DNA from 3 places in the Exiguobacterium sp. TDN 0502 genome. Region 3 is predicted to be linked to each of the others. Evidence: riboswitches for the same ligand, from Rfam matches in the RefSeq annotation. Region 3 holds a riboswitch; each other region holds the start of a gene.

Region 1 (6,554 bases), on a different contig from region 3:
TGATACCTTTAGTTCACGAAAGAATGAAGATACCTCTAGAAGTATATGTAGAAGAATGCTAAATGTAGCTGAATTTATAAAGAATAGGTGAGAAATATGCCAACGACAGATAAAAAAGATAAACCGGAACGTTCCTATACATTGGCCCAGTTGAGTCAATTGACGTTAAAAGATCTCTACGAAATCGCAAAATCAAAAAATGTCCCGCAATATCGCGAAGCACGCAAGCGTGAGTTGATGTTCAAGATTTTAAAGGCTCAAGCGGAATCAACAGGTCTTTATTTCCTCGAAGGGGTGCTCGAAGTCATCCCCGGTAATCCACAAATGCAAAACGACGGCGGCTTCGGCTTCCTTCGTCCTATCAATTACTCCCAGTCCTCTGAAGACATTTACATCGCAGCATCTCAAATTCGACGCTTTAATCTACGTAATGGTGATGTCGTCACAGGTAAAGTCCGTCCACCAAAAGAAAATGAACGTTTCCAAGGGTTACTAAGTGTGGAAGCCGTCAACGGGGAAGCGCCGGATACGGCACGAAACCGTTTGTTCTTCCCGGCACTCACACCGATCTACCCGGATCGTCTGATGCGACTTGAGACAGAACCGCGCCATCTATCGGTTCGTGTCATGGACATGATTGCACCGGTCGGTTTCGGTCAACGTGGTCTGATCGTCGCGCCGCCAAAAGCCGGAAAAACATCGTTGCTTAAAGAAATCGCGAACTCGATTCAGGAGAATCATCCGGATGTCGAGCTGATCATTCTATTGATTGATGAGCGACCAGAGGAAGTGACGGACATCGAGCGATCGGTTCCGGGAGCAGACGTCGTCAGTTCAACGTTTGACGAAACACCGGACAACCATGTCCGAATTTCGGAGCTTGTCCTCGAGCGGGCAATGCGACTCGTCGAACATAAAAAAGACGTCGTCATCCTGATGGATTCGATCACACGTCTGACACGAGCTTATAACTTAACAGTGCCGCAAAGCGGACGCACACTCTCGGGTGGGATCGATCCGGCGGCTTTCCATAAGCCGAAACGCTTCTTTGGGGCAGCACGAAATATCGAGCATGGCGGTAGCTTGACGATTCTAGCTACGGCGCTCGTTGAGACAGGATCACGAATGGATGACGTCATCTATGAAGAATTCAAAGGAACGGGCAACATGGAATTACATCTCGATCGGAAATTGTCGGAGCGTCGGATTTTCCCGGCGATCGATATCCGCAAATCGGGTACACGGAAGGAAGAATTGTTACTGCCGAAAGAGCAACTCGATGCGCTCTGGACGATTCGACGGACGATGAACGAGTCGAACGAGTTCGTCGATACGTTCCTGCGTAAGATTCGCGATACGAAAAACAATGAGGAATTTTTCGTTGAGCTCGAGAAAGAAAAGAAGAAACAGGTCCGCCGCACACCGGCGAAACCACGCACCGTCAAGACGGAGACATCAACTGAAAAATAACTATTGCGACGCGTAAAAAAATCGTTTAGTATAGGAAGGTAACTTACTCTGGCTCAGCAAATGAACCAGGGCGGAAGGAGAGAAATCAACCATGAAACAAGGAATTCACCCTAACTACAATAAAGTAGTATTTATGGATTCAACGACTGAGTACAAATTCTTGAGCGGTTCTACTCGTTCTTCGAACGAAACGATCACTTGGGAAGATGGCAACGAGTACCCACTCATCCGTGTGGATGTGTCTTCTGACTCGCACCCATTCTACACAGGTCGTCAAAAGTTCAACGCGGCAGATGGTCGTGTCGATCGCTTCAACAAAAAATACGGCCGCAAGTAATAACTTGTCGGTTCTTAAAAAACAGCCTGCCTCCGTCACGGAAGCAGGCTGTTTTTGTATAGGCTGAATTGTGAACGATATGCAAGATATGTCTTCAGGACGAAGGAAAATGCGATGCCGCTGACAATTCCGATCAAGTACGGGATAGCATCCGGATGCGCCAAAATATAATCGACGATCTTATGAAACGAGATGTGACGACCGACGAAATAACCGGCACCTAAAAAGACGCTGATCCAAATAAGTGCTCCCGTATAGGCATAACTCGCAAAAACGCGAAATGGCATTTTCGAGACACCTGCAAAAAAAGCAGAAAGTTGACGAAGGCCGGGTATGTAATAACCGATGATCAAGACCGATTTCCCGTAACGACGAAATCCGGCTTCAGCAGAGAAAATATGTTTTTCCGAGATACGCATCTTCGGTCCGACCCGGTGGAGCAACGGCATACCAAGCTTTAATCCGAGCAGGTAACTGATCGTCATTCCGATGCAGCTTCCGGCGTACGCAGCAAGAATCGTACTGAAAAGGGGTAAGTTACCTTGATGCATCCAAAAACCGGACAAAATCAGCAAGGTCTCGTCGGGAACCGGTAATCCCACGATACCACCTGCGAGAAGAACAGAGAGACCAAGGGCACCATATTGGTGCAGAATGTCATGTAAGAGATGATGAATCGGGGACACCTTCTTTCGTGAGAATCTTCTTCTTCAGTGTACAGGAAATAGGGGACGGTTGGAATGAAAGGACAAAAATTCTAGGGAATGAATAATCGATATTTGATTTCCGGAAGTCAACCCTTTTTCTCAATACCGTTTCGAGCTATACTCGTTAAAGTGACTATTTTTAGAGGACGGTGTCGGACGATGATGCATGTAATAAATCAGTACGGCTGGATCGAAGTAATTTGTGGCAGTATGTTTTCCGGGAAATCGGAAGAGTTGATTCGTCGTGTCAGACGGGCGCAGTACGGCAAACTGCCCGTTCAAGTGTTCAAGCCGGCAATCGACGACCGATACCACGAAGAGCATGTCGTCTCTCACATCGGCAACTCTGTCGTGGCGATTCCGATGGCGACGAGCCGTGATCTGTACGCAGCAGTTGCACAAGAGACACAAATCGTCGGGATCGATGAAGTTCAATTCTTTGATGATGAAATCGTACAAGTCATCGAAGCGCTCGCACAAGACGGAAAACGTGTCATTTGTGCAGGACTCGATCAAGACTTCCGGGCAGAGCCGTTTGGAAAGATGCCGGAATTACTGGCACGCGCAGAGTTCGTGACGAAACTACAGGCGATCTGTCTGTCATGTGGCGATCCCGCTTCAAGAACGCAACGGTTAATTGACGGAAAACCGGCAAACTATGATGACCCGATTATCCTAGTCGGAGCGTCGGAGTCGTATGAGCCACGGTGCCGGCATTGCCATGAGGTGCCAGGAAAGCCGAAGCCGTTACAATCGATACAGCAGCAACAAGGATGAAAAAAAGACGAACCGCTTGCGGTCGTCTCGTCCTTTGATCTAGCAGCCATTCACTTCTTCACGGAAACGAGTGGCTGTTTTTTTATTACCCTATTTCCTGCGAGAAACGGTTTGATCGTTCGATGAAGCGGACCGTCTCACGAACGATTAAATCCCGGTCATGATCGAGGGTTGCGACGTGGTACGAGTTGAGAAGACAATAGCTGCGTTTATCGTTCGTTCCGATATGCCGATGCAGGTAATCCGAGCTTGACGGCGGAACGACGTGATCGGTCGCTGAGTAGAGAATCAATGTCGGCAGAAGAATCAATCCTAGGCGTTTTTTTGTTTCGTCCATTAGACGGACGAGTTCGAACGCACACCGGCTCGGAACGAGATCATAGATGATTTCGAAGGCAGATCGCTTGATGTCTGGTGCCCCTTCCGGTAAGTACTGCGGACCTTCATCAAACGAGAGTGCTTCATAGGATGGAACGGAGAGGGCGGCATTGATCGTAATGATCCCTGCGAACGGAATCCCGTCAGCAGCGAGCGATAGTGCGAGCGTCGCGCCCATCGATTGACCGACGACGAAGACGTGATCGCACGTTTCTTGTAAACGTTCATAGCCGTCTTGCAGGCTTTCTTTCCAACATCGGGCGGTCGATTGTTCGAACTCGCGGACGTTCGTTCCGTGTCCGCGCAAACGTGGCGCGTAAACAGTGAATCCTTCAGCAGCAAATGCCTCACCGACGTCGCGGACACTTTGCGGTGTCGCATTAAACCCATGACAGATTAGAATGCCGATCGGACCACCTTGAAAATAAAACGCTTCAGCACCAGTTAATACAGGATAGTTCATCATTACTATTTTTCCTCCATTCATGAAAAAAACTCGTCGACGTCACTGCTTGGACGTCCACGAGTTTTTCACCGTATCATCCAAAGCCGCGCTTTGCTGGTCGGAGCACCTTACAGATTGCAGGTTGCCGTGAAGTCCTAGAGCCAGGTCTCTCGTTCACTCTTGATAAATATCAGATTGGAATTGTCGGATTAATCATTGAGACGATGGTAGCACGACCGAAAATGACTTATCAAATCGTTCTTGACGAATGACGAATCCGTTCATTGAGTGAATCCATAACTTGTCAATTCATCGATATGCGCCAAATGGATTATTTTTGTAAAATTGGTTGACTTTCAAAGGTTCGACCCGTAATGTAAAAATTAGTTTTACGACATAAGCAACACTGCAACAACACACATAACGAATTTCATACCGCAATACTTATCCAGAGAGGTGGAGGGACTGGCCCTACGAAACCTCGGCAACAGACTCACTTATGAGCACTGTGCCAATTCCATCAGACAGCTGTCTGAGAGATGAGTGGAGTGGATTCTGCCACTGTGCGGATCCAGGTCTCTTCTTGTTTCTCAAGAAGAGACCTTTTTTTGTTGAATGAAGGGGGAAAACGGAATGATTGCATTTCATCAAGTCAAGAAAACATACGTCACGAAGGATCAGACGATTGCAGCGCTCGACGGTGTCGACCTGACGATCGAAAAAGGCGAAATCTTTGGTGTCATCGGCTTTAGCGGTGCCGGAAAAAGTTCACTGCTCCGTTGCGTCAATCTATTAGAACGACCAACATCAGGAACGGTGACGGTTGACGGAGAAGATTTGACACAGCTATCACCGAAAAAGTTACGCCAAGCGAAACAGCGGATCGGGATGATCTTTCAACACTTCAATCTACTGAATGCAAACACGGTCTTTACGAATGTCGCAAAACCTCTTGTTCTCGCAGGCGTCAAGAAAGACGAGATTCGCCGCAGGGTGACGGAGTTACTCGAATTCGTCGATCTAGCGGACAAGGCGGACCATTATCCGGATCAATTGTCGGGTGGACAGAAACAGCGTGTCGGCATCGCCCGGGCACTAGCGACGCAACCTTCCGTCCTCTTATGTGACGAAGCGACGTCAGCACTTGATCCCCAGACGACACACCATATTCTCCAGTTGCTAAAACGGATCAATGCCGAGTACGGGATCACGATTCTCTTGATCACCCATGAAATGGGCGTCATCCGAGAGATTTGCGACCGGGTCGCCGTGATCGAAGCCGGGAAGCTGATCGAGTCGGGAACGGTCTTTGATGTCTTCTCGAATCCGAAGACCGAGACAGCGCGGAACTTCGTCCGCTCCGTCATGCATGATGAGATTCCGGCATCGATTCGTCAGTTGATCGAGTCGCGGAATACACATCCGATCTATAAGATTCATTTTCTCGGACATCACACCGGGCAGCCACTCTTATCGCAAGTCGCGAAACGCTTCGACGTTGATGTCAACATCCTACACGGTAGCATCACGGAGTTGCAGGAGACACCGTTTGGCACCTTGCTCGTCGAGTTGATCGGTGAGCCGGCTGAAGTGAAACGAGCGTTACAGTACATCGATCAGGCGCAGGTGACGGTCGAGGAGGTGCTTGCCCATGCTAGTTAACTACAGTGATATTTGGACAGCATTCTTGCAGACGATGACGATGGTATCCGTCTCACTTTTATTCTCGACGTTGATCGGCTTACCACTCGGTATCCTGCTTGTCGTAACGCGAAAAGGAGCATTGCTTGAAAACGTCCCGTTGTTCACGTTCTTCAACAGTATCGTCAACATTTTTCGCTCGATTCCGTTCATCATCCTACTCGTCGCGATCATCCCGTTGACGCGCTTGATCGTTCAGACGTCGATTGGGACTGAAGCCGCCATCGTCCCGCTCGTCTTTTACGCCGCACCGTACATGGCGCGTTTGATTGAGAGTTCATTGCTTGAAGTCGACAAGGGTGTTCTTGAAGCAGCAGAAGCGATGGGAGCGACACCGTTTCAAACGATTTTCCGCTTCCTCTTACCGGAAGCACTCGGTTCACTGATCCTTAATCTGACGATTGCGACGATCGGCTTGATCGGTGCGTCGGCGATGGCAGGGGCGATCGGTGGCGGTGGTCTCGGTGATTTAGCGATCACTTACGGCTATCAACGGTTCGATACGAAAGTCATGATCATCACGGTCGGGATTCTCGTTATTTTAGTTCAAGGCTTACAGACGACAGGCAACATCGTCGCACGAAAAATCAGAAGACATTAATCAAGGGAGCGATTCAGCCATGAAAAAAGCAATAGCCATTGGAGCAACACTGACGACGATTTTATTTGCCGGGTGCTCAGCATCAGGAGAAGACGAAAAGACGATCAAGCTCGGCGTCAGCGGTTCGGATACACAAGT
Region 2 (6,554 bases), on a different contig from region 3:
CGATTTCGCCTACGATTTACGGCATTTCCCTCCCCGTGGCTGGCAATTGGTGTCGGCAGTCTCGTCTATCTGAATTTCTTCACGCATCACTGGATCTTTGATGCACGCTGGTTGTTGATGCTCCTCGTCGTCCTCGTCTTCTATAAATCATGGGTTCATTTTACGATTGAGCAGACGACTTACCGGATGCCGATCGTCCTGTCCTTTTTACTGATTGCCTTTTTTATTTGGGTGGCGGAGAATATCGTGACCTTTTTTAAAGGATGGGTCTACCCGCATCAAGAGGGAGGCTGGGCAGTCGTTGATCTTGGTAAATTGTCTTCGTGGTTCCTGCTTGTCATCATCACCGTCCTAATCGTCATCGTCGCAAAACACAAGCGTCAGGATCCTGCTGTGGAAATTAACCAGCGAACCTATGTAAAAAAATAACCTGGTTGTTTTTTTGAACTACTTCCGCGTTTTTCCGTTGCTATAGTGAAAAAAACGCAAAGGAAGTGGTTACAGATGATGCAACAGGTGATCGAACGCGCAACGGAATTGGTACAGATGAAATTAGCGGTCGTGGAGCGGTATGAAGATTGGCAACTCTGGCTTGATGAAGTGAATGGAATCGACGAATGGGTTCAGATGTCAGCGTATTATGCACCACGCAACGTACAGGAGACACCGGTAATTGATGAAGTAGTCGAGGCAGAGCCGAAGCAGATCATCGTGATTCCACCTCAAGTACCGGTCGAGCCCGTACGCAAGCAGCGTTATGCCTATACGTTTCAGCGGGGGTTAAAAGGCGGGTCGTTACTGGAATGGTCCGGCAGTCATATTTCAGAACGAGACGTGCGTGACTGGAATCTCGAGCATGGCATGGAAGTCCGTGTCCGTGTCGAGCGTCAGGATGATCAGAAAACGCTGTGTCGCATCGAAGCTGTCGTTTCGACGGAACGGATGAAAGAGAATCCGGAACGTGTCGTGTTTGAACAAGCAATTGTCAAAGCACACGGAATCATTGAGGAGACGGTTAATGGTCCGCTACAGGATGAAGCGGGAAAACCGTTCTATTATGTTGTACCGGTAGAGGACATGCGTTATTTCCGATTAGAAGCAGGACAACTCGTCGATCTCGTCATGTGGCGGGGACGAAAGGAGAGCTTGACGATTGTCTGGAAACATCAGTTTACGTACGAAAAACCAGTTGTCAACGAACTATCAGATCGTCCGACAAAAGTAAAACAATTAGTAGAGAAGACACCTGTTACAGCGAAAAAGTCAGACCGGTATGCCCGAAAAATGAAACGGCAAACGGTCCCAAAACCTAAAAAAGCACAGCGGCGCATTCGTGTTCAAAAAGAGCGGAAGATCGAACCAATCGTGACGACAGCTGTACCTGGACAATTGATGGATTTCGTCGATAAGACACCGCTTGATTTCACGCGCTTCACAGGTATGCGCCTCGTCATCGTTGGAAATGAGCAACAGACTTCTGTCTATCGCGAATTCTTTGCGCCGACAGGAATCGAATTGATTCATCTCGCAGGAGACGCACAGTCCGCGAAAAAGATTGCTTGTCTCGCTAAAAAGACGGATGCCATCGTCGTCGTTACGAGCCGTGTTTCGCATGCTGCGAGCGCTCATGTCATTGCACAGGCGAAAAAACATGGTATTCCGTTCGCGATGGAACGCCTTGATGGTCGTCGTTCGTTATATACAGCGTGTGAGCGACAACTTGAGCGTGCTTGGTTCAAACAGCAACAAGACGGGAAATTATTGAAAAAAGAGTGAAACATTAGAAGTTTTAAGCCGTAGAGTAAGGTGAGAACTTATTTTTCAAGGAGGACCTTACTCATGTCATCTCAATTAAAAAAAGCGGCAAAGGCATCGCTTAGCGGTCGTTGGGGCTTTGCAGTCCTAGCATTTCTGCTGTTTAGTATCATTCAAGGTGTCCCCAACTTATTTGGATCGGATATCGATGAGCCGTCAAATAGCATGGACCTCGTCGTCTCATTGGTGTCGATTTTACTGATTCCAGTAGGAGTCGGTTGGACATGGATTGCTATGTCGATTGCTCGTGGCGAAGAAACAAAAGTGACAGGTTTATTTGAGCCATACGGAATGTTCCTGAAAGTAGTTGGTCTTTCCATCGTTCAATTCATCTTCATCGCGCTCTGGACATTGCTCTTGATCATTCCAGGGATCATCAAGTCGTTCTCTTACCTGTTGACGTTCTATATCCTTCGAGATGAGCCGTCGATTGGCATTCTTGAAGCCATCACACGTTCACGTCAACTGATGGATGGTCATAAGATGGAAGCTTTTCTGCTCTTCCTATCGTTCATTGGGTGGGCGTTGCTTGTAATCGTCACGCTTGGTCTTGCTATCCTGTGGGTTGGACCATACTTCAGCGTCACGCTTGCGAAATTCTACGATCGTGTCCGTGGGGAACAGTCACCAGAACCGACATCGGATTTCGTCGCACCATACTAATATTTCATCCCGACACTATGTCGGGATTTTTTTGTTTGGAATAATTCCGATGGGAAAAGACGGTTTAATGGTTGCTTTAGTTCAGTGAATTCTGTACGATGAATGCAACACATCTTATCTAGAGAAGTCGAGGGACTGGCCCGAAGACACTTCAGCAACCCCGCCATGGCGGAAGGTGCTACTTCCAGGAAGGGATACCTTCTGAAGATAAGAGCGGACAGGACAGGATACCGTCGCTCTTTTCGAACTTCGAAAAGAGCGTTTTTTATGTTAAGGGGGATGATGGAGTGGAGTATGGTTTTTGGTTACCAATTTTTGGGTGGTGGTTGCGTAACGTCGAGGATGAACAGATGCCGGCGACATTCGATTATGTCAAACACGTCGCCCAAACAGCAGAACGGATCGGCTTCTCAACGACGTTGATCGCGGAATTGAACTTGAATGATATCAAAGGCATCAAGGAACCAAGTCTTGAGGCATGGACGACGGCAGCGGCGATCGCCGCAACGACGGAACGCCTTGAGATCATGACGGCGGTTCGTCCCGGTTTCCATAATCCGGCGACGACGGCGAAAATGGCAACGAACATCGATCAATTAAGCGGGGGACGCTTCACGCTGAACGTCGTCTCAGCTTGGTGGGCGGAGGAAGCTAAACAATACAATGGGATTTTTACGGCACACGATGAACGTTATGCTCGGACGGAAGAGTTCGTCACGGTCATGAAAGGATTATGGGCAGATGCGTCACCGTATAGTTTTTCCGGTCATCACTACACGATCGAGCAGGCGGAACTTCATCCGAAGCCGGTCCAGCGTCCGGGAATCAAGCTCTATGCCGGTGGAGAGAGTGAAGCCGGAAAACGGACGATCGTCGAACACTGTGACGCTTACGTCATGCATGGGGGAACGGTTGAAGAAGTCGCTCATAAAATCAATGATATGAAAGTACGCCGGGAAGCGACGGGGAAATCACCACTTGAGAGCTTCGGTCTTGCCGCTTATATCATTTGCCGGGATACGGAAGAAGAAGCGTTGCTTGAGTGGCAACGCATCACGGACGTCAAAGAAGATAGCGCCGGCTATGCCGGTTATCAGGATTTCATCAGTAAATCACAACTCGAACAACAGGTGGAGCGAAACGATTATTCCGTCTCGAACCGCGGTCTACGACCGAACCTGATCGGGACACCGGAACAGATTGCGAAGCGGATTCTGGCGTTCGAAGCCGTTGGTGTGACGTTACTCTTATTACAATTCTCACCACAACTCGAAGAAATGGAACGCTTTGCCCGTGACGTAATGCCGTTGGTTGAAGCGAAACGAAAGGTAGGTCAACAATCATGACAAAAATTCATATTCTCCACGAAAACCAGGAATGGACGGACCATCTCATTAAACGTCTCGAGGAACTCGAATTACCGTACGAACAGTGGCATCTGGATGAGGGGATTGTTCCGCTCGATCAAGTACCACCAGAAGGCGTCTTTTACAGCCGGATGAGTGCCTCTTCGCATACACGTGGTCACCGTTATGCACCGGAGTTGACGGAAGGCGTCCTTGCTTGGTTAGAAGAGCATGACCGGACCGTCTTTAACGGAACGCGTGCGCTCCGCCTTGAGGTCAGCAAAGTCAATCAGTATACAGCACTACGTAAGGAAGGCATCCGTGTACCGAAGACAACGGCTGCTGTTGGACGTGATCAAATCGTACAAGCTGCAAAAGAAATCGGAGTATCGTCGTTCATTACGAAACATAACCGTGCCGGCAAAGGACTTGGGGTGCAGCTGTTCCACTCGATTGAAGCACTCGAAGCTTATCTCGACGGTCCGACATTTGACGAACCAGTCGACGGCATCACACTGATTCAAGAATATATCCAGGCGCCGGAACCGTATATCACACGCTGTGAGTTCGTAGGCGGAAAATTTGTCTATGCGGTCCGAGTCGATACGTCGGAAGGATTCGAGCTTTGCCCGGCCGATGCCTGTGTGATCGACGACTTGTTCTGCCCGGTTGGCGAAGAGGCACCGCAAACACCGATGAAGTTCCAAATCGTTGAAGGCTTCAATGATCCGATCATCGAAAAGTACGAAGCATTCCTCCAAGCGAATCAGATTGCGGTCGCCGGGATTGAGTTCATTAAGGATGCGTCAGGTACGATCTATACGTATGACGTCAATACGAATACGAACTACAACTCGGACGCTGAAGCAGCTGCCGGACGCTACGGTATGCTCGAGCTGGCAAAGTTCCTCGGAGCAGCTCTTGAAACAAGCACAGTAAAATAAGAATCGGCTCCCGCCCTGTCACCGGACGTTACAAGACCGGATGACAGGGTATTTGTATAGAAAAAGGAGGCAGATGTATGATCACGTGGAGAGAAGAACGGCAGCTTGATATCCCGATCGAAGAAGCATGGCATCTGTTTGATCACACAAGGCTGCAACGCTTGATTCCGAATGTCGTCCAACACGAAGTGATTGAGCGAAAGCCGGGTGTCGTCGGCTCGACGTATCGTCAAACGTATATGCAGGGAAATCGGCTTGAAACATATATCGTGACCGATTTAGCCTATACGAATGAACCCGACTTCAAACAGAATACGATTGGATTCACGTTGGCACGCATCTTCAAGATCGAGATGACCTTTACGCTCAAACCACTCGGACACGATCGTTGTCTGTTGATCTATACCGGAAAAAGCGAGGGAGCCAATTTTGTCGGGAAGAGTTTATTATCACTCGGAGGAGAACGGGAAAATGAAAAAATCGTTCACGGTCTGTTACAACGTGTTGAAGAAGAGGCAGCGAAACAAAAGAAGAATACATGAAAACACGGATTCCCGCGTGCGGGAGTCCGTGTTTTTGTATCTTATCGATGCGTATACGATTTATGACTGCTTGGTAATCCGGACAGGTAGCCGACACCACCTGTTTTTTGAATGCCGATACCGTCTTTCATCGCTTGTTCAAGCGCTTTGGGGTCGACAGCTGTGATCTGTTTGTCCATCAATGACTCACCTGGGTGCTGATAGTTACTTAGAAGGTAGCTATACTTCCCAACATGATCGAGTGAACGAAGACCAGTTGCTTCCGCTCCGACTGGAACCGAAAGGATACGTGATAATTTTTTCGTCTTCAGATTATAAGCCCAAACGAAGTTGTTCGTGTGCAGTGAGCTGTCTTCGCCGATGAAGAGCGTATCGGATGTCGCGGAATAAGCGAGGTTATCCGGGTTCGCGACGAGATCGGGATTCGCCGTGTTGCCATAAGCATCGGGCTTCGCTAAATCTTCACCGATGACGAGTGCCTGCATGTTCGTCGGAACATAACGGCTGTTGATGCCTTTAGCACGACCGAAATCGATTTCGAATGTTACGCCAGACTCGCGTTTTTCAAACTGGATATCATCCTGGACCGCGCCTTCCTGTTTTTCGGTACTTCCCGATAGATAAGAGAGGGCGATATAGGCTTTTTTATCCTTTTCGTTGACTGTGATGCCTTCCATCTTGTTGAACTCCGACGTTGCTCCAAGTAACGCACCGTAACGACGTGATTCGAGGAAGGCAGCTTCTTTTTCCTTACCAGCTTTGAGCTTCAAGTATTCGACCTTTTTGCTAGCCGCTGTTTTGACCGCTTTAAAGCCCGGTGTCGGCGCATCTGCTGTCTCGAAGATGTCGCTGAATTTCGTTCCTTTATCAATCAAACGTTTGACTTCCTTATCGGAAGCGTGTCCGAGTTTGATCCACTCGAGATCACCGGCACCGCCTTCGGTTGCCCGAGTCTGATGGAATTTCGCAGCATAGAGTGTTCCTTTTGAAAAATCACGCTTTTTGTCTGCGACGTACATGAACATCATCGTGTTGTTCCCGTCGTCACCGAAGATTGCTGTCTTTTGATCCGGCAGAATCTGCATCATCTCGTGCGAGAAACGACCTGTGCTGTAGTGTTTGACCGCTGTTGCGTTTCCTTTACGGTCAACCGAGATTTCCGGTGTGAAGCCGTAGAAGTACGGATTTGCTTTTTCAGTCGTACCGAAGTAACGCTCAGCGAAGGCGTTGACATCTTTGTAAGC
Region 3 (6,554 bases):
TCCGTACATTCAAGTACAGGTGAAAAAAGGAAAAACGATCTGGCTTGAATTGTCGAACAAGTACAAGTTGAAAGAAACAACAAAGTATCAATGACATGAAAAAGCGGACTTAACGGTCCGCTTTTTTGCGTGCTGGAACAAAAAGTGAGAGTAGAGAGAGCGTACTGATAGAGAGGGTTGAGATCAGGGCGATCGGTAACGGGATGACGCGGAACATATAGGTGAAGTGGATGATAATCAAAAAAAGAATGATGGCAAGACCGGGAATGAACTTCTTCGATAGCAACATACCCGATCCGGGCACGAGCAATTCGAAACCGAGTCGTTGATTTAATCGGACATCTTCATGTGCATTCGCCAAACTGAACGAGACGGTTAAAGCGACAAGAATCATCCAGCCGGAAAATAAGTATTGCTGAATCGGTAAGAAGGCGATGGATTCGTAAATGAAATATAGTAAAACCATAGGTCAACTCCTTCATAGCATGATGTTATTTGGAAAAGCATTGAAAGTTTGGCTTACGAATTCTAATAATACCGAGTGCGGCATCAGAGAGCAATCAAAAATAATAAAGGACAAAATAAAAGAATGTTCACACATTTTAAGAAGAGGGGAATAATATTCAGTATGTGTACTAAACCTTTTCAAGAATCGTTTAAATAGAAGCATTTTGCTTAAATGAGAGCGCTCCCATCAAATATGTCGGATTTGTGGACGAAAGATGTGATTTAGATAAATGAGAGCCGATGACTGTTCGGGAGAGTCAATTTCTTTTAAAATAAAGGTAATGAAATAAAAGGAGGCGAAACGAGGACATGAAAAAATGGCTGATCATCGGAGTAGCAGCAGTAGCCTTTTTTGGTTACGAAAACATTTCCATGGAACAGGCAGAAGCCGATTATCCGAAAAGTGGCGGCAAGCTGATTGATCGATATAGCAGTGAGTATCCGGGATTTGACTGGGAAGTCAGACGGACGGCAACGGAGGAATTCGTCGCCTTGACGAAGGATGGAAAAGATTACGGGAAGTATCGTTTTAAGAACGGTGTGACGACGCAGGGTGCCGTTCTCAATAAAGATACGGAAGGATCATTAAAGAAAAAAGGTTGGACGGCAGTGAAGTCTTACCGTAAAGGTAATACGAATTACATGTTGAACCTCGACCATGCAGCCGTTTATGAGAAGAAAGGCAATTACGTGACGTATTTCTTCGACCAGCATGACGGCAATAAGGTCAAAGCGACGCTTGCAATTCCAAAAGACGTCGAAGCGAAGAAAAAAGGCTTCTATGGCACTGCTTCAAATGCCTTACGGACAACTGACGAAAAGTTGATGTTGCGCCTGATGAACTGGGAACGCGCCGACTATAAATTGAAGGCGTTAGCACCTTATACGGTACTGAAACCGGTCACGCGCGGGCACAGTGAGAACATGGCGAAGAATAACTTCTTCTCGCATACGGATCCGCAAGGACGGGATCCGTTCGACCGGATGGAGCGCGGTGGTATCCGCTTCTCAAGCGCAGGTGAAAACCTCTCGATGGGGTACCCGAACGTCTTTGCAGCACACTGGGGACTGATGAACTCGAAGGGACACCGGGACAACATTCTGCAAAAACGGTTTACGCAAGCAGATGTCGGAGTAGCTTTCCGGGACAATGCGCCGTACTTTACGATTAATTTCCGGACACCTTAATACGTGAATGGAGGACGATATCACTCGATGTTGTCCTCTTTTTCATGCATCGCGTTGTTTTATACTAAAAACAGGAGGTGGGGTACTTGGAAATCCGTCAATTGAACGAAGAAGATGCAACGCTTTATAAAAGACTCCGCTTAGAAGCATTGCAACATCATCCGGAAGCCTTTGGCTCCGATTATGAAGCGGAAAAAGAACGACCGGTCGAACAGTATGCTACGCGTTTTCAGAGTGAACAAGCAGCAACGTTCGGTGCGTTTCATGAAGGAGAACTCGTCGGTGTCGTCACCATCGTCTGCTTAGAGCCGATCAAGATGAAATATCGAGCGAATCTATTCGCGATGTACGTCACACCGCGCATCCGAAAGCAACAGGTTGGGCGGCAACTCGTACAAGAGGCATTACGTACATTAGAGAAACGTCCTGTGATCGAGCAAGTCCATCTGTCGGTCGTCCGGACGAATGAAGCTGCTAAAGCGTTGTATCGGTCCCTTGGTTTCGAGTCGTACGCGATCGAACCGCGGGCGCTGAAAATCGGCAATACGTATCACGACGAAGAACTGATGTGGTACCGGTTTTAACCAAAACATCCGGATGTCATAGAGCGATGCGCTCCTGAAATCCGGATGTTTTTACTTAATCTGCCCATTCAGGCTTACTGAATCCCTTGAATGATTTTTCGATGACTGTGTTGAACGCATCCGATTCGACGGCTGCCTTCAAATCTTTTGCGACCTGCGAATCCGCATCTTTCGTTTGGACGGCAACGAGATTGCGGTATTGCTCATCCATCGTCTCAAGTGCTAACGCATCAAGTAAGTCGAATTTTGCAGCCAAAGCGAAGTTCCCTGGAACGGCTGAGACATCGACGCTTTCGATGGCTCGTGGCAATTGCGCCGCTTCAAGCGGTTTGATGACGAGTTTCTTCGGATTCTTGACGATGTCTTTTTCTGAGACGGTCAACGGATCGACGTCCGCTTTCAGTTCGATCCATCCTTGTTCCGCAAGTAAGTTCAACGCCCGTGCCTGGTTCGTCGGATCGTTCGGTGTCGCGACTTCAGCACCCGTCTTGACGTCGGCGAGTGTCTTCGCCGTCTTACTATACAGTCCCATCGGTGCCGTCGGAACAGTGATCAGTCCTTTTAGATCGAGGTTTTTTTCTTTGGCGAACGTCTTAAGGTAAATCGAGTGTTGGAACAAGTTGGCGTCGACATTGCCGCTACCGAGGGCGATGTTCGGTTGGATGTAATCGCTGAACTCGACGATTTCGACGTTGTAGCCTTTTTTCTCGAGTTGCGGCTCGATCGCCTGTTTGACCATGTCGCTATACGGACCACTCGTTGCCCCGATTTTAATTGTCTTGTCTTTTTCATCCGCACTGCTGTCTCCACATCCCGCGAGGACTCCTGCACCGAGTAAGGCTGTAGCTAAAAAAGCATATCGTTTTTTCATGATTCCACTCTCCCTGTGTATGTATGATTAGCGTTTATCTGTTTTTCGCGCCAGTTGATTGCCAAGTGCTTGAATACTTTGAACGATGACGATGAGGACGACGATCGTCACGATCATGATGAGATTATCGTAGCGATAATACCCGAAACGGATCGCGAGGTCACCGACACCACCACCGCCGACGATACCGGCCATCGCCGAGAAGCCGATTAAGCTGATGGTTGTTAACGTGATGCCCTGGATGATTCCCGGAAGTGCTTCCGGTAGAAGAACACTGACGATGATCCGTAACGGTGTTGCACCACAGGCTTCGGCTGCCTCAATCAAACCGGGCGGAATCTCGCGCAGTGACGTCTCGACGAGTCGCGCGAGAAACGGAATCGCTGCGACACTGAGGCTGACGGACGCTGCCGTCGGACCGATCGTATTATCGAGTAAGAACTTCGTTAACGGAATGAGGGCGACCAGCAAGATGATGAACGGCAGGGACCGGACGATGTTGACGACGAAGTCAAGGACACGCCGGACGGCAAGATTTTGAAAAAATAATCCGCGATCGGTGACGAACAGGAGAATCCCGAGCGGAATCCCGACGACTAAGGCAAAGGCAAGCGAAATGCCGACCATCCACGCTGTCTCACCGAGCGCTTTCAGAAGCTCGGGTAACATCGTTTGAATACGTTCAAGCCACATCCTGAATCACCTCGAGTGCGTGAAGTTCCGTCGCGAGCCAGTCGAGGGCGGGAGTGATTTGGTCGGATGAACCCGTCAGGCTGACGATCAAGACACCGAAGGCGACATCCTGAATGTAGTCGACCTTCCCGTGCAGGATGCTGACCGAGATATCGTACCGACGGATCGCTTCTGATAAGGTACTCTCGCCGGTTTTCTCGCCGGTGAACTGCAAGCGGATGATCTTGCCAGGTGTCGCTTGCAAGATGCGTTCCGGCAGTTCGATCTGCAGTGCCGTATCGACGTAATGCTGGGTCACCGGATGTTTCGCCTGACTGAACAAGTCATAAGTAGATGCGACTTCGACGACTTCTCCTTGCGACATGACGGCGACACGGTGGCAAATCTGTTTGACGACATCGATTTCATGGGTGATGAGGACGATCGTCAGACCAAGTCGTTCATTCAAATCTTTCAACAAATCCAAAATTTGCAGTGTCGTGACCGGGTCAAGCGCAGACGTCGCTTCGTCACATAACAGGACGGTCGGATCATTCGCGAGTGCCCGGGCAATCCCGACGCGCTGTTTCTGTCCGCCGCTCAATTGGCTCGGGAAGTTCGTTTCGAACCCTTCGAGTCCGACGAGCGAGACGAGTTCCTGAATCCGTTCTGGAAAATCGGCGCGTTTCACACCAGCTGCCTTGAGCGCAAAGGCGATGTTATCCGCGACGTTGCGCGACTGGATCAATTGGAAGTGTTGAAAGATCATGCCTGTCCGTAAACGAAGTTGACGTAAATCCGCCTTCGACATCCCGCCGAGCGAGACACCGTCGACCTTGACCGTTCCTTGCGTCGGATGTTCGAGCCCGTTGATCAGGCGAAGTAACGTACTTTTACCGGCACCAGATTCACCGATGATGCCGAAGATTTCTCCTTTTTGGATCGTCAAATCGACATCTCGTAAAGCAAAAATCGGGGTCCGGTCCCGGACGAACCGTTTCGTAATCTGTTTGAATTCAATCATCCGCTCATCTCCTCATACAAAAAAAGTCGCTTTTTCCTAGTAGCAGAGCAACCAGAAAAAAGCGACGAAAGTGTAAGATTTCGTAACTTATCTCTCAGAATGAATCCATTCTGTAGGATGTGGCACCGTTCCTGATAGGTGGTTGCCGGACGTCGTTGGGCCTAATCCCTCGGTCGCTCTCGATAAGTAGTTATGCTGTTGGGATTTACTTTAACGGAAATGATTCCCATCTGTCAAACGTTTTTTCAGAATTATTCCGCAACAGGCGTCCGGAACAAGTTGAGCGTGCCGATGCGGTCGACGGCTTCTTCCAACCGTTCGACATCGGCGATCAGACTGATCCGCACATATCCTTCGCCGTATTCACCGAAGAAGGATCCCGGTGTTACCGCGACGTGTGCTTCGTCAAGCAGGTGATCGGTGAAGCTTTGGGATGTGTAACCTTCAGGCACCGGGAGCCAAACGAAGAACGAACCGCCGGGACGTGGTCCATTCCAACCGATCGCGTCGAGTTTTGCGAATAAGGCATCACGTCGTGTTTCATACAGCTTGCTTAATTCGCGGACGCATGTCTGATCACTCGTCAAGGCGACGGTCGCCGCATGTTGAATCGGTGTGAAGGCACTGACGTAAAGATGTTCCTGGTACGTCTCGATGCTTGAGATGACGGACGGATTTCCGATCGCAAAGGCGATCCGGAAGCCGGACATGTTGAAGCGTTTCGAGAGTGAGAACAACTCGATCCCGACGTCTTTTGCGCCTTCGGTCTGCAGGAAGCTGCGGGTCGGGCCGTCGAAGCTGATGCCGCCGTAGGCGAGGTCATGGACGATGCAAATATCATGGGCATCCGCGAAAGCGACCGTCTGTTCGAAGGCTTCCGCTGTTGCCGTGGCGCCAGTCGGATTACTCGGGTAATTGAGGAACAACATCCGGGCACGCGCAATGTCTGTTGTATCAAGCAAGTCGTAATCCGGTAAGAAGTCGTTTTTCTCAAGCAACGGCAGTGTGATCGGATACGCACCGGCAAGGGCGGCACCGGACAGGTAATCCGGGTAACCGGGATCCGGAACGATGACACCTTCCCCCGGATTAACGATCGTTTGCGGTAAAGCGACGATTCCTGCCTTACTACCGAGCAGAATCGTGACTTCTGTAGCCGGATCGATCGTGACACCGAATTCGTTCGCGTAAAAGTGCGCGACGGCTTGTTTTAGAAAATCATGTCCACGAAACGGTGGATATTGAAGGTTCGTTGGCTCATCGATCGCCTGTTTCAGTGCGTCGAGAATATGTACGGGCGTCGTTTGATCGGGTGTTCCTTGACCAAGTGTGATGACATCATGACCGGCAGCTTTAACAGCACCAATCCGGTTCGCAAGTTCAGCGAACACAGGTGCAGGAAGCCGGTCGATGGCGATGGATGGAGCAAAATGTTTCATGGATGCGTGCCTCCTTCATGGTATTGTCGTCAAGGATAACGAATATTCAGTCAAAAGAAAAGAACTTTTTCGAAATTCGAAAAAATTTCCAAATAAACAGGTGCAGGCATGCAGAGCGGGAATAGAGAGTAGGGAGAGGAGTGAGGAGATGAAGCGAGCCAACTGGAAAGAGGCTGTTGTCTATCAAGTCTACTGGCGTAGTTTTAAGGATTCGAACGGAGATGGCATCGGTGACTTACGCGGGGTCATCGACAAACTCGATTACATCG

What was found. A riboswitch is a leader RNA that binds a small molecule or an ion and turns the genes downstream of it on or off. The one in region 3 is predicted to bind S-adenosylmethionine.
Region 1: linked by a shared signal. The riboswitch ahead of ACRPK8_RS10715 (methionine ABC transporter ATP-binding protein) and the one ahead of ACRPK8_RS02590 (methionine ABC transporter ATP-binding protein) in region 3 are both predicted to bind S-adenosylmethionine.
Region 2: linked by a shared signal. The riboswitch ahead of ACRPK8_RS15135 (LLM class flavin-dependent oxidoreductase) and the one ahead of ACRPK8_RS02590 (methionine ABC transporter ATP-binding protein) in region 3 are both predicted to bind S-adenosylmethionine.

Annotation. Positions count from the first base shown of each region.
Region 1 covers NZ_JBOZGJ010000009.1:58,297-64,850, reverse strand. Annotated here, with positions in the region: gene rho (transcription termination factor Rho) at 97-1,470, shown strand; gene ACRPK8_RS10735 (type B 50S ribosomal protein L31) at 1,562-1,807, shown strand; gene ACRPK8_RS10730 (DedA family protein) at 1,843-2,493, opposite strand; gene ACRPK8_RS10725 (thymidine kinase) at 2,677-3,291, shown strand; gene ACRPK8_RS10720 (alpha/beta hydrolase) at 3,377-4,135, opposite strand; SAM riboswitch class I at 4,203-4,304, opposite strand; SAM riboswitch class I at 4,556-4,660, shown strand; gene ACRPK8_RS10715 (methionine ABC transporter ATP-binding protein) at 4,748-5,776, shown strand; gene ACRPK8_RS10710 (methionine ABC transporter permease) at 5,766-6,416, shown strand; gene ACRPK8_RS10705 (MetQ/NlpA family ABC transporter substrate-binding protein) at 6,436-6,554, shown strand, end outside.
Region 2 covers NZ_JBOZGJ010000022.1:10,142-16,695, forward strand. Annotated here, with positions in the region: gene ACRPK8_RS15120 (DUF817 domain-containing protein) at 1-429, shown strand, start outside; gene ACRPK8_RS15125 (DUF2325 domain-containing protein) at 505-1,776, shown strand; gene ACRPK8_RS15130 (DUF975 family protein) at 1,840-2,478, shown strand; SAM riboswitch class I at 2,590-2,692, shown strand; gene ACRPK8_RS15135 (LLM class flavin-dependent oxidoreductase) at 2,766-3,824, shown strand; gene ACRPK8_RS15140 (ATP-grasp domain-containing protein) at 3,821-4,768, shown strand; gene ACRPK8_RS15145 (hypothetical protein) at 4,846-5,310, shown strand; gene ACRPK8_RS15150 (PhoX family protein) at 5,352-6,554, opposite strand, start outside.
Region 3 covers NZ_JBOZGJ010000001.1:536,351-542,904, reverse strand. Annotated here, with positions in the region: gene ACRPK8_RS02620 (chitobiase/beta-hexosaminidase C-terminal domain-containing protein) at 1-94, shown strand, start outside; gene ACRPK8_RS02615 (hypothetical protein) at 110-466, opposite strand; gene ACRPK8_RS02610 (CAP domain-containing protein) at 817-1,695, shown strand; gene ACRPK8_RS02605 (N-acetyltransferase family protein) at 1,782-2,279, shown strand; gene ACRPK8_RS02600 (MetQ/NlpA family ABC transporter substrate-binding protein) at 2,335-3,150, opposite strand; gene ACRPK8_RS02595 (methionine ABC transporter permease) at 3,178-3,843, opposite strand; gene ACRPK8_RS02590 (methionine ABC transporter ATP-binding protein) at 3,833-4,846, opposite strand; SAM riboswitch class I at 4,931-5,035, opposite strand; gene ACRPK8_RS02585 (aminotransferase class I/II-fold pyridoxal phosphate-dependent enzyme) at 5,098-6,285, opposite strand; gene ACRPK8_RS02580 (alpha-glucosidase) at 6,434-6,554, shown strand, end outside.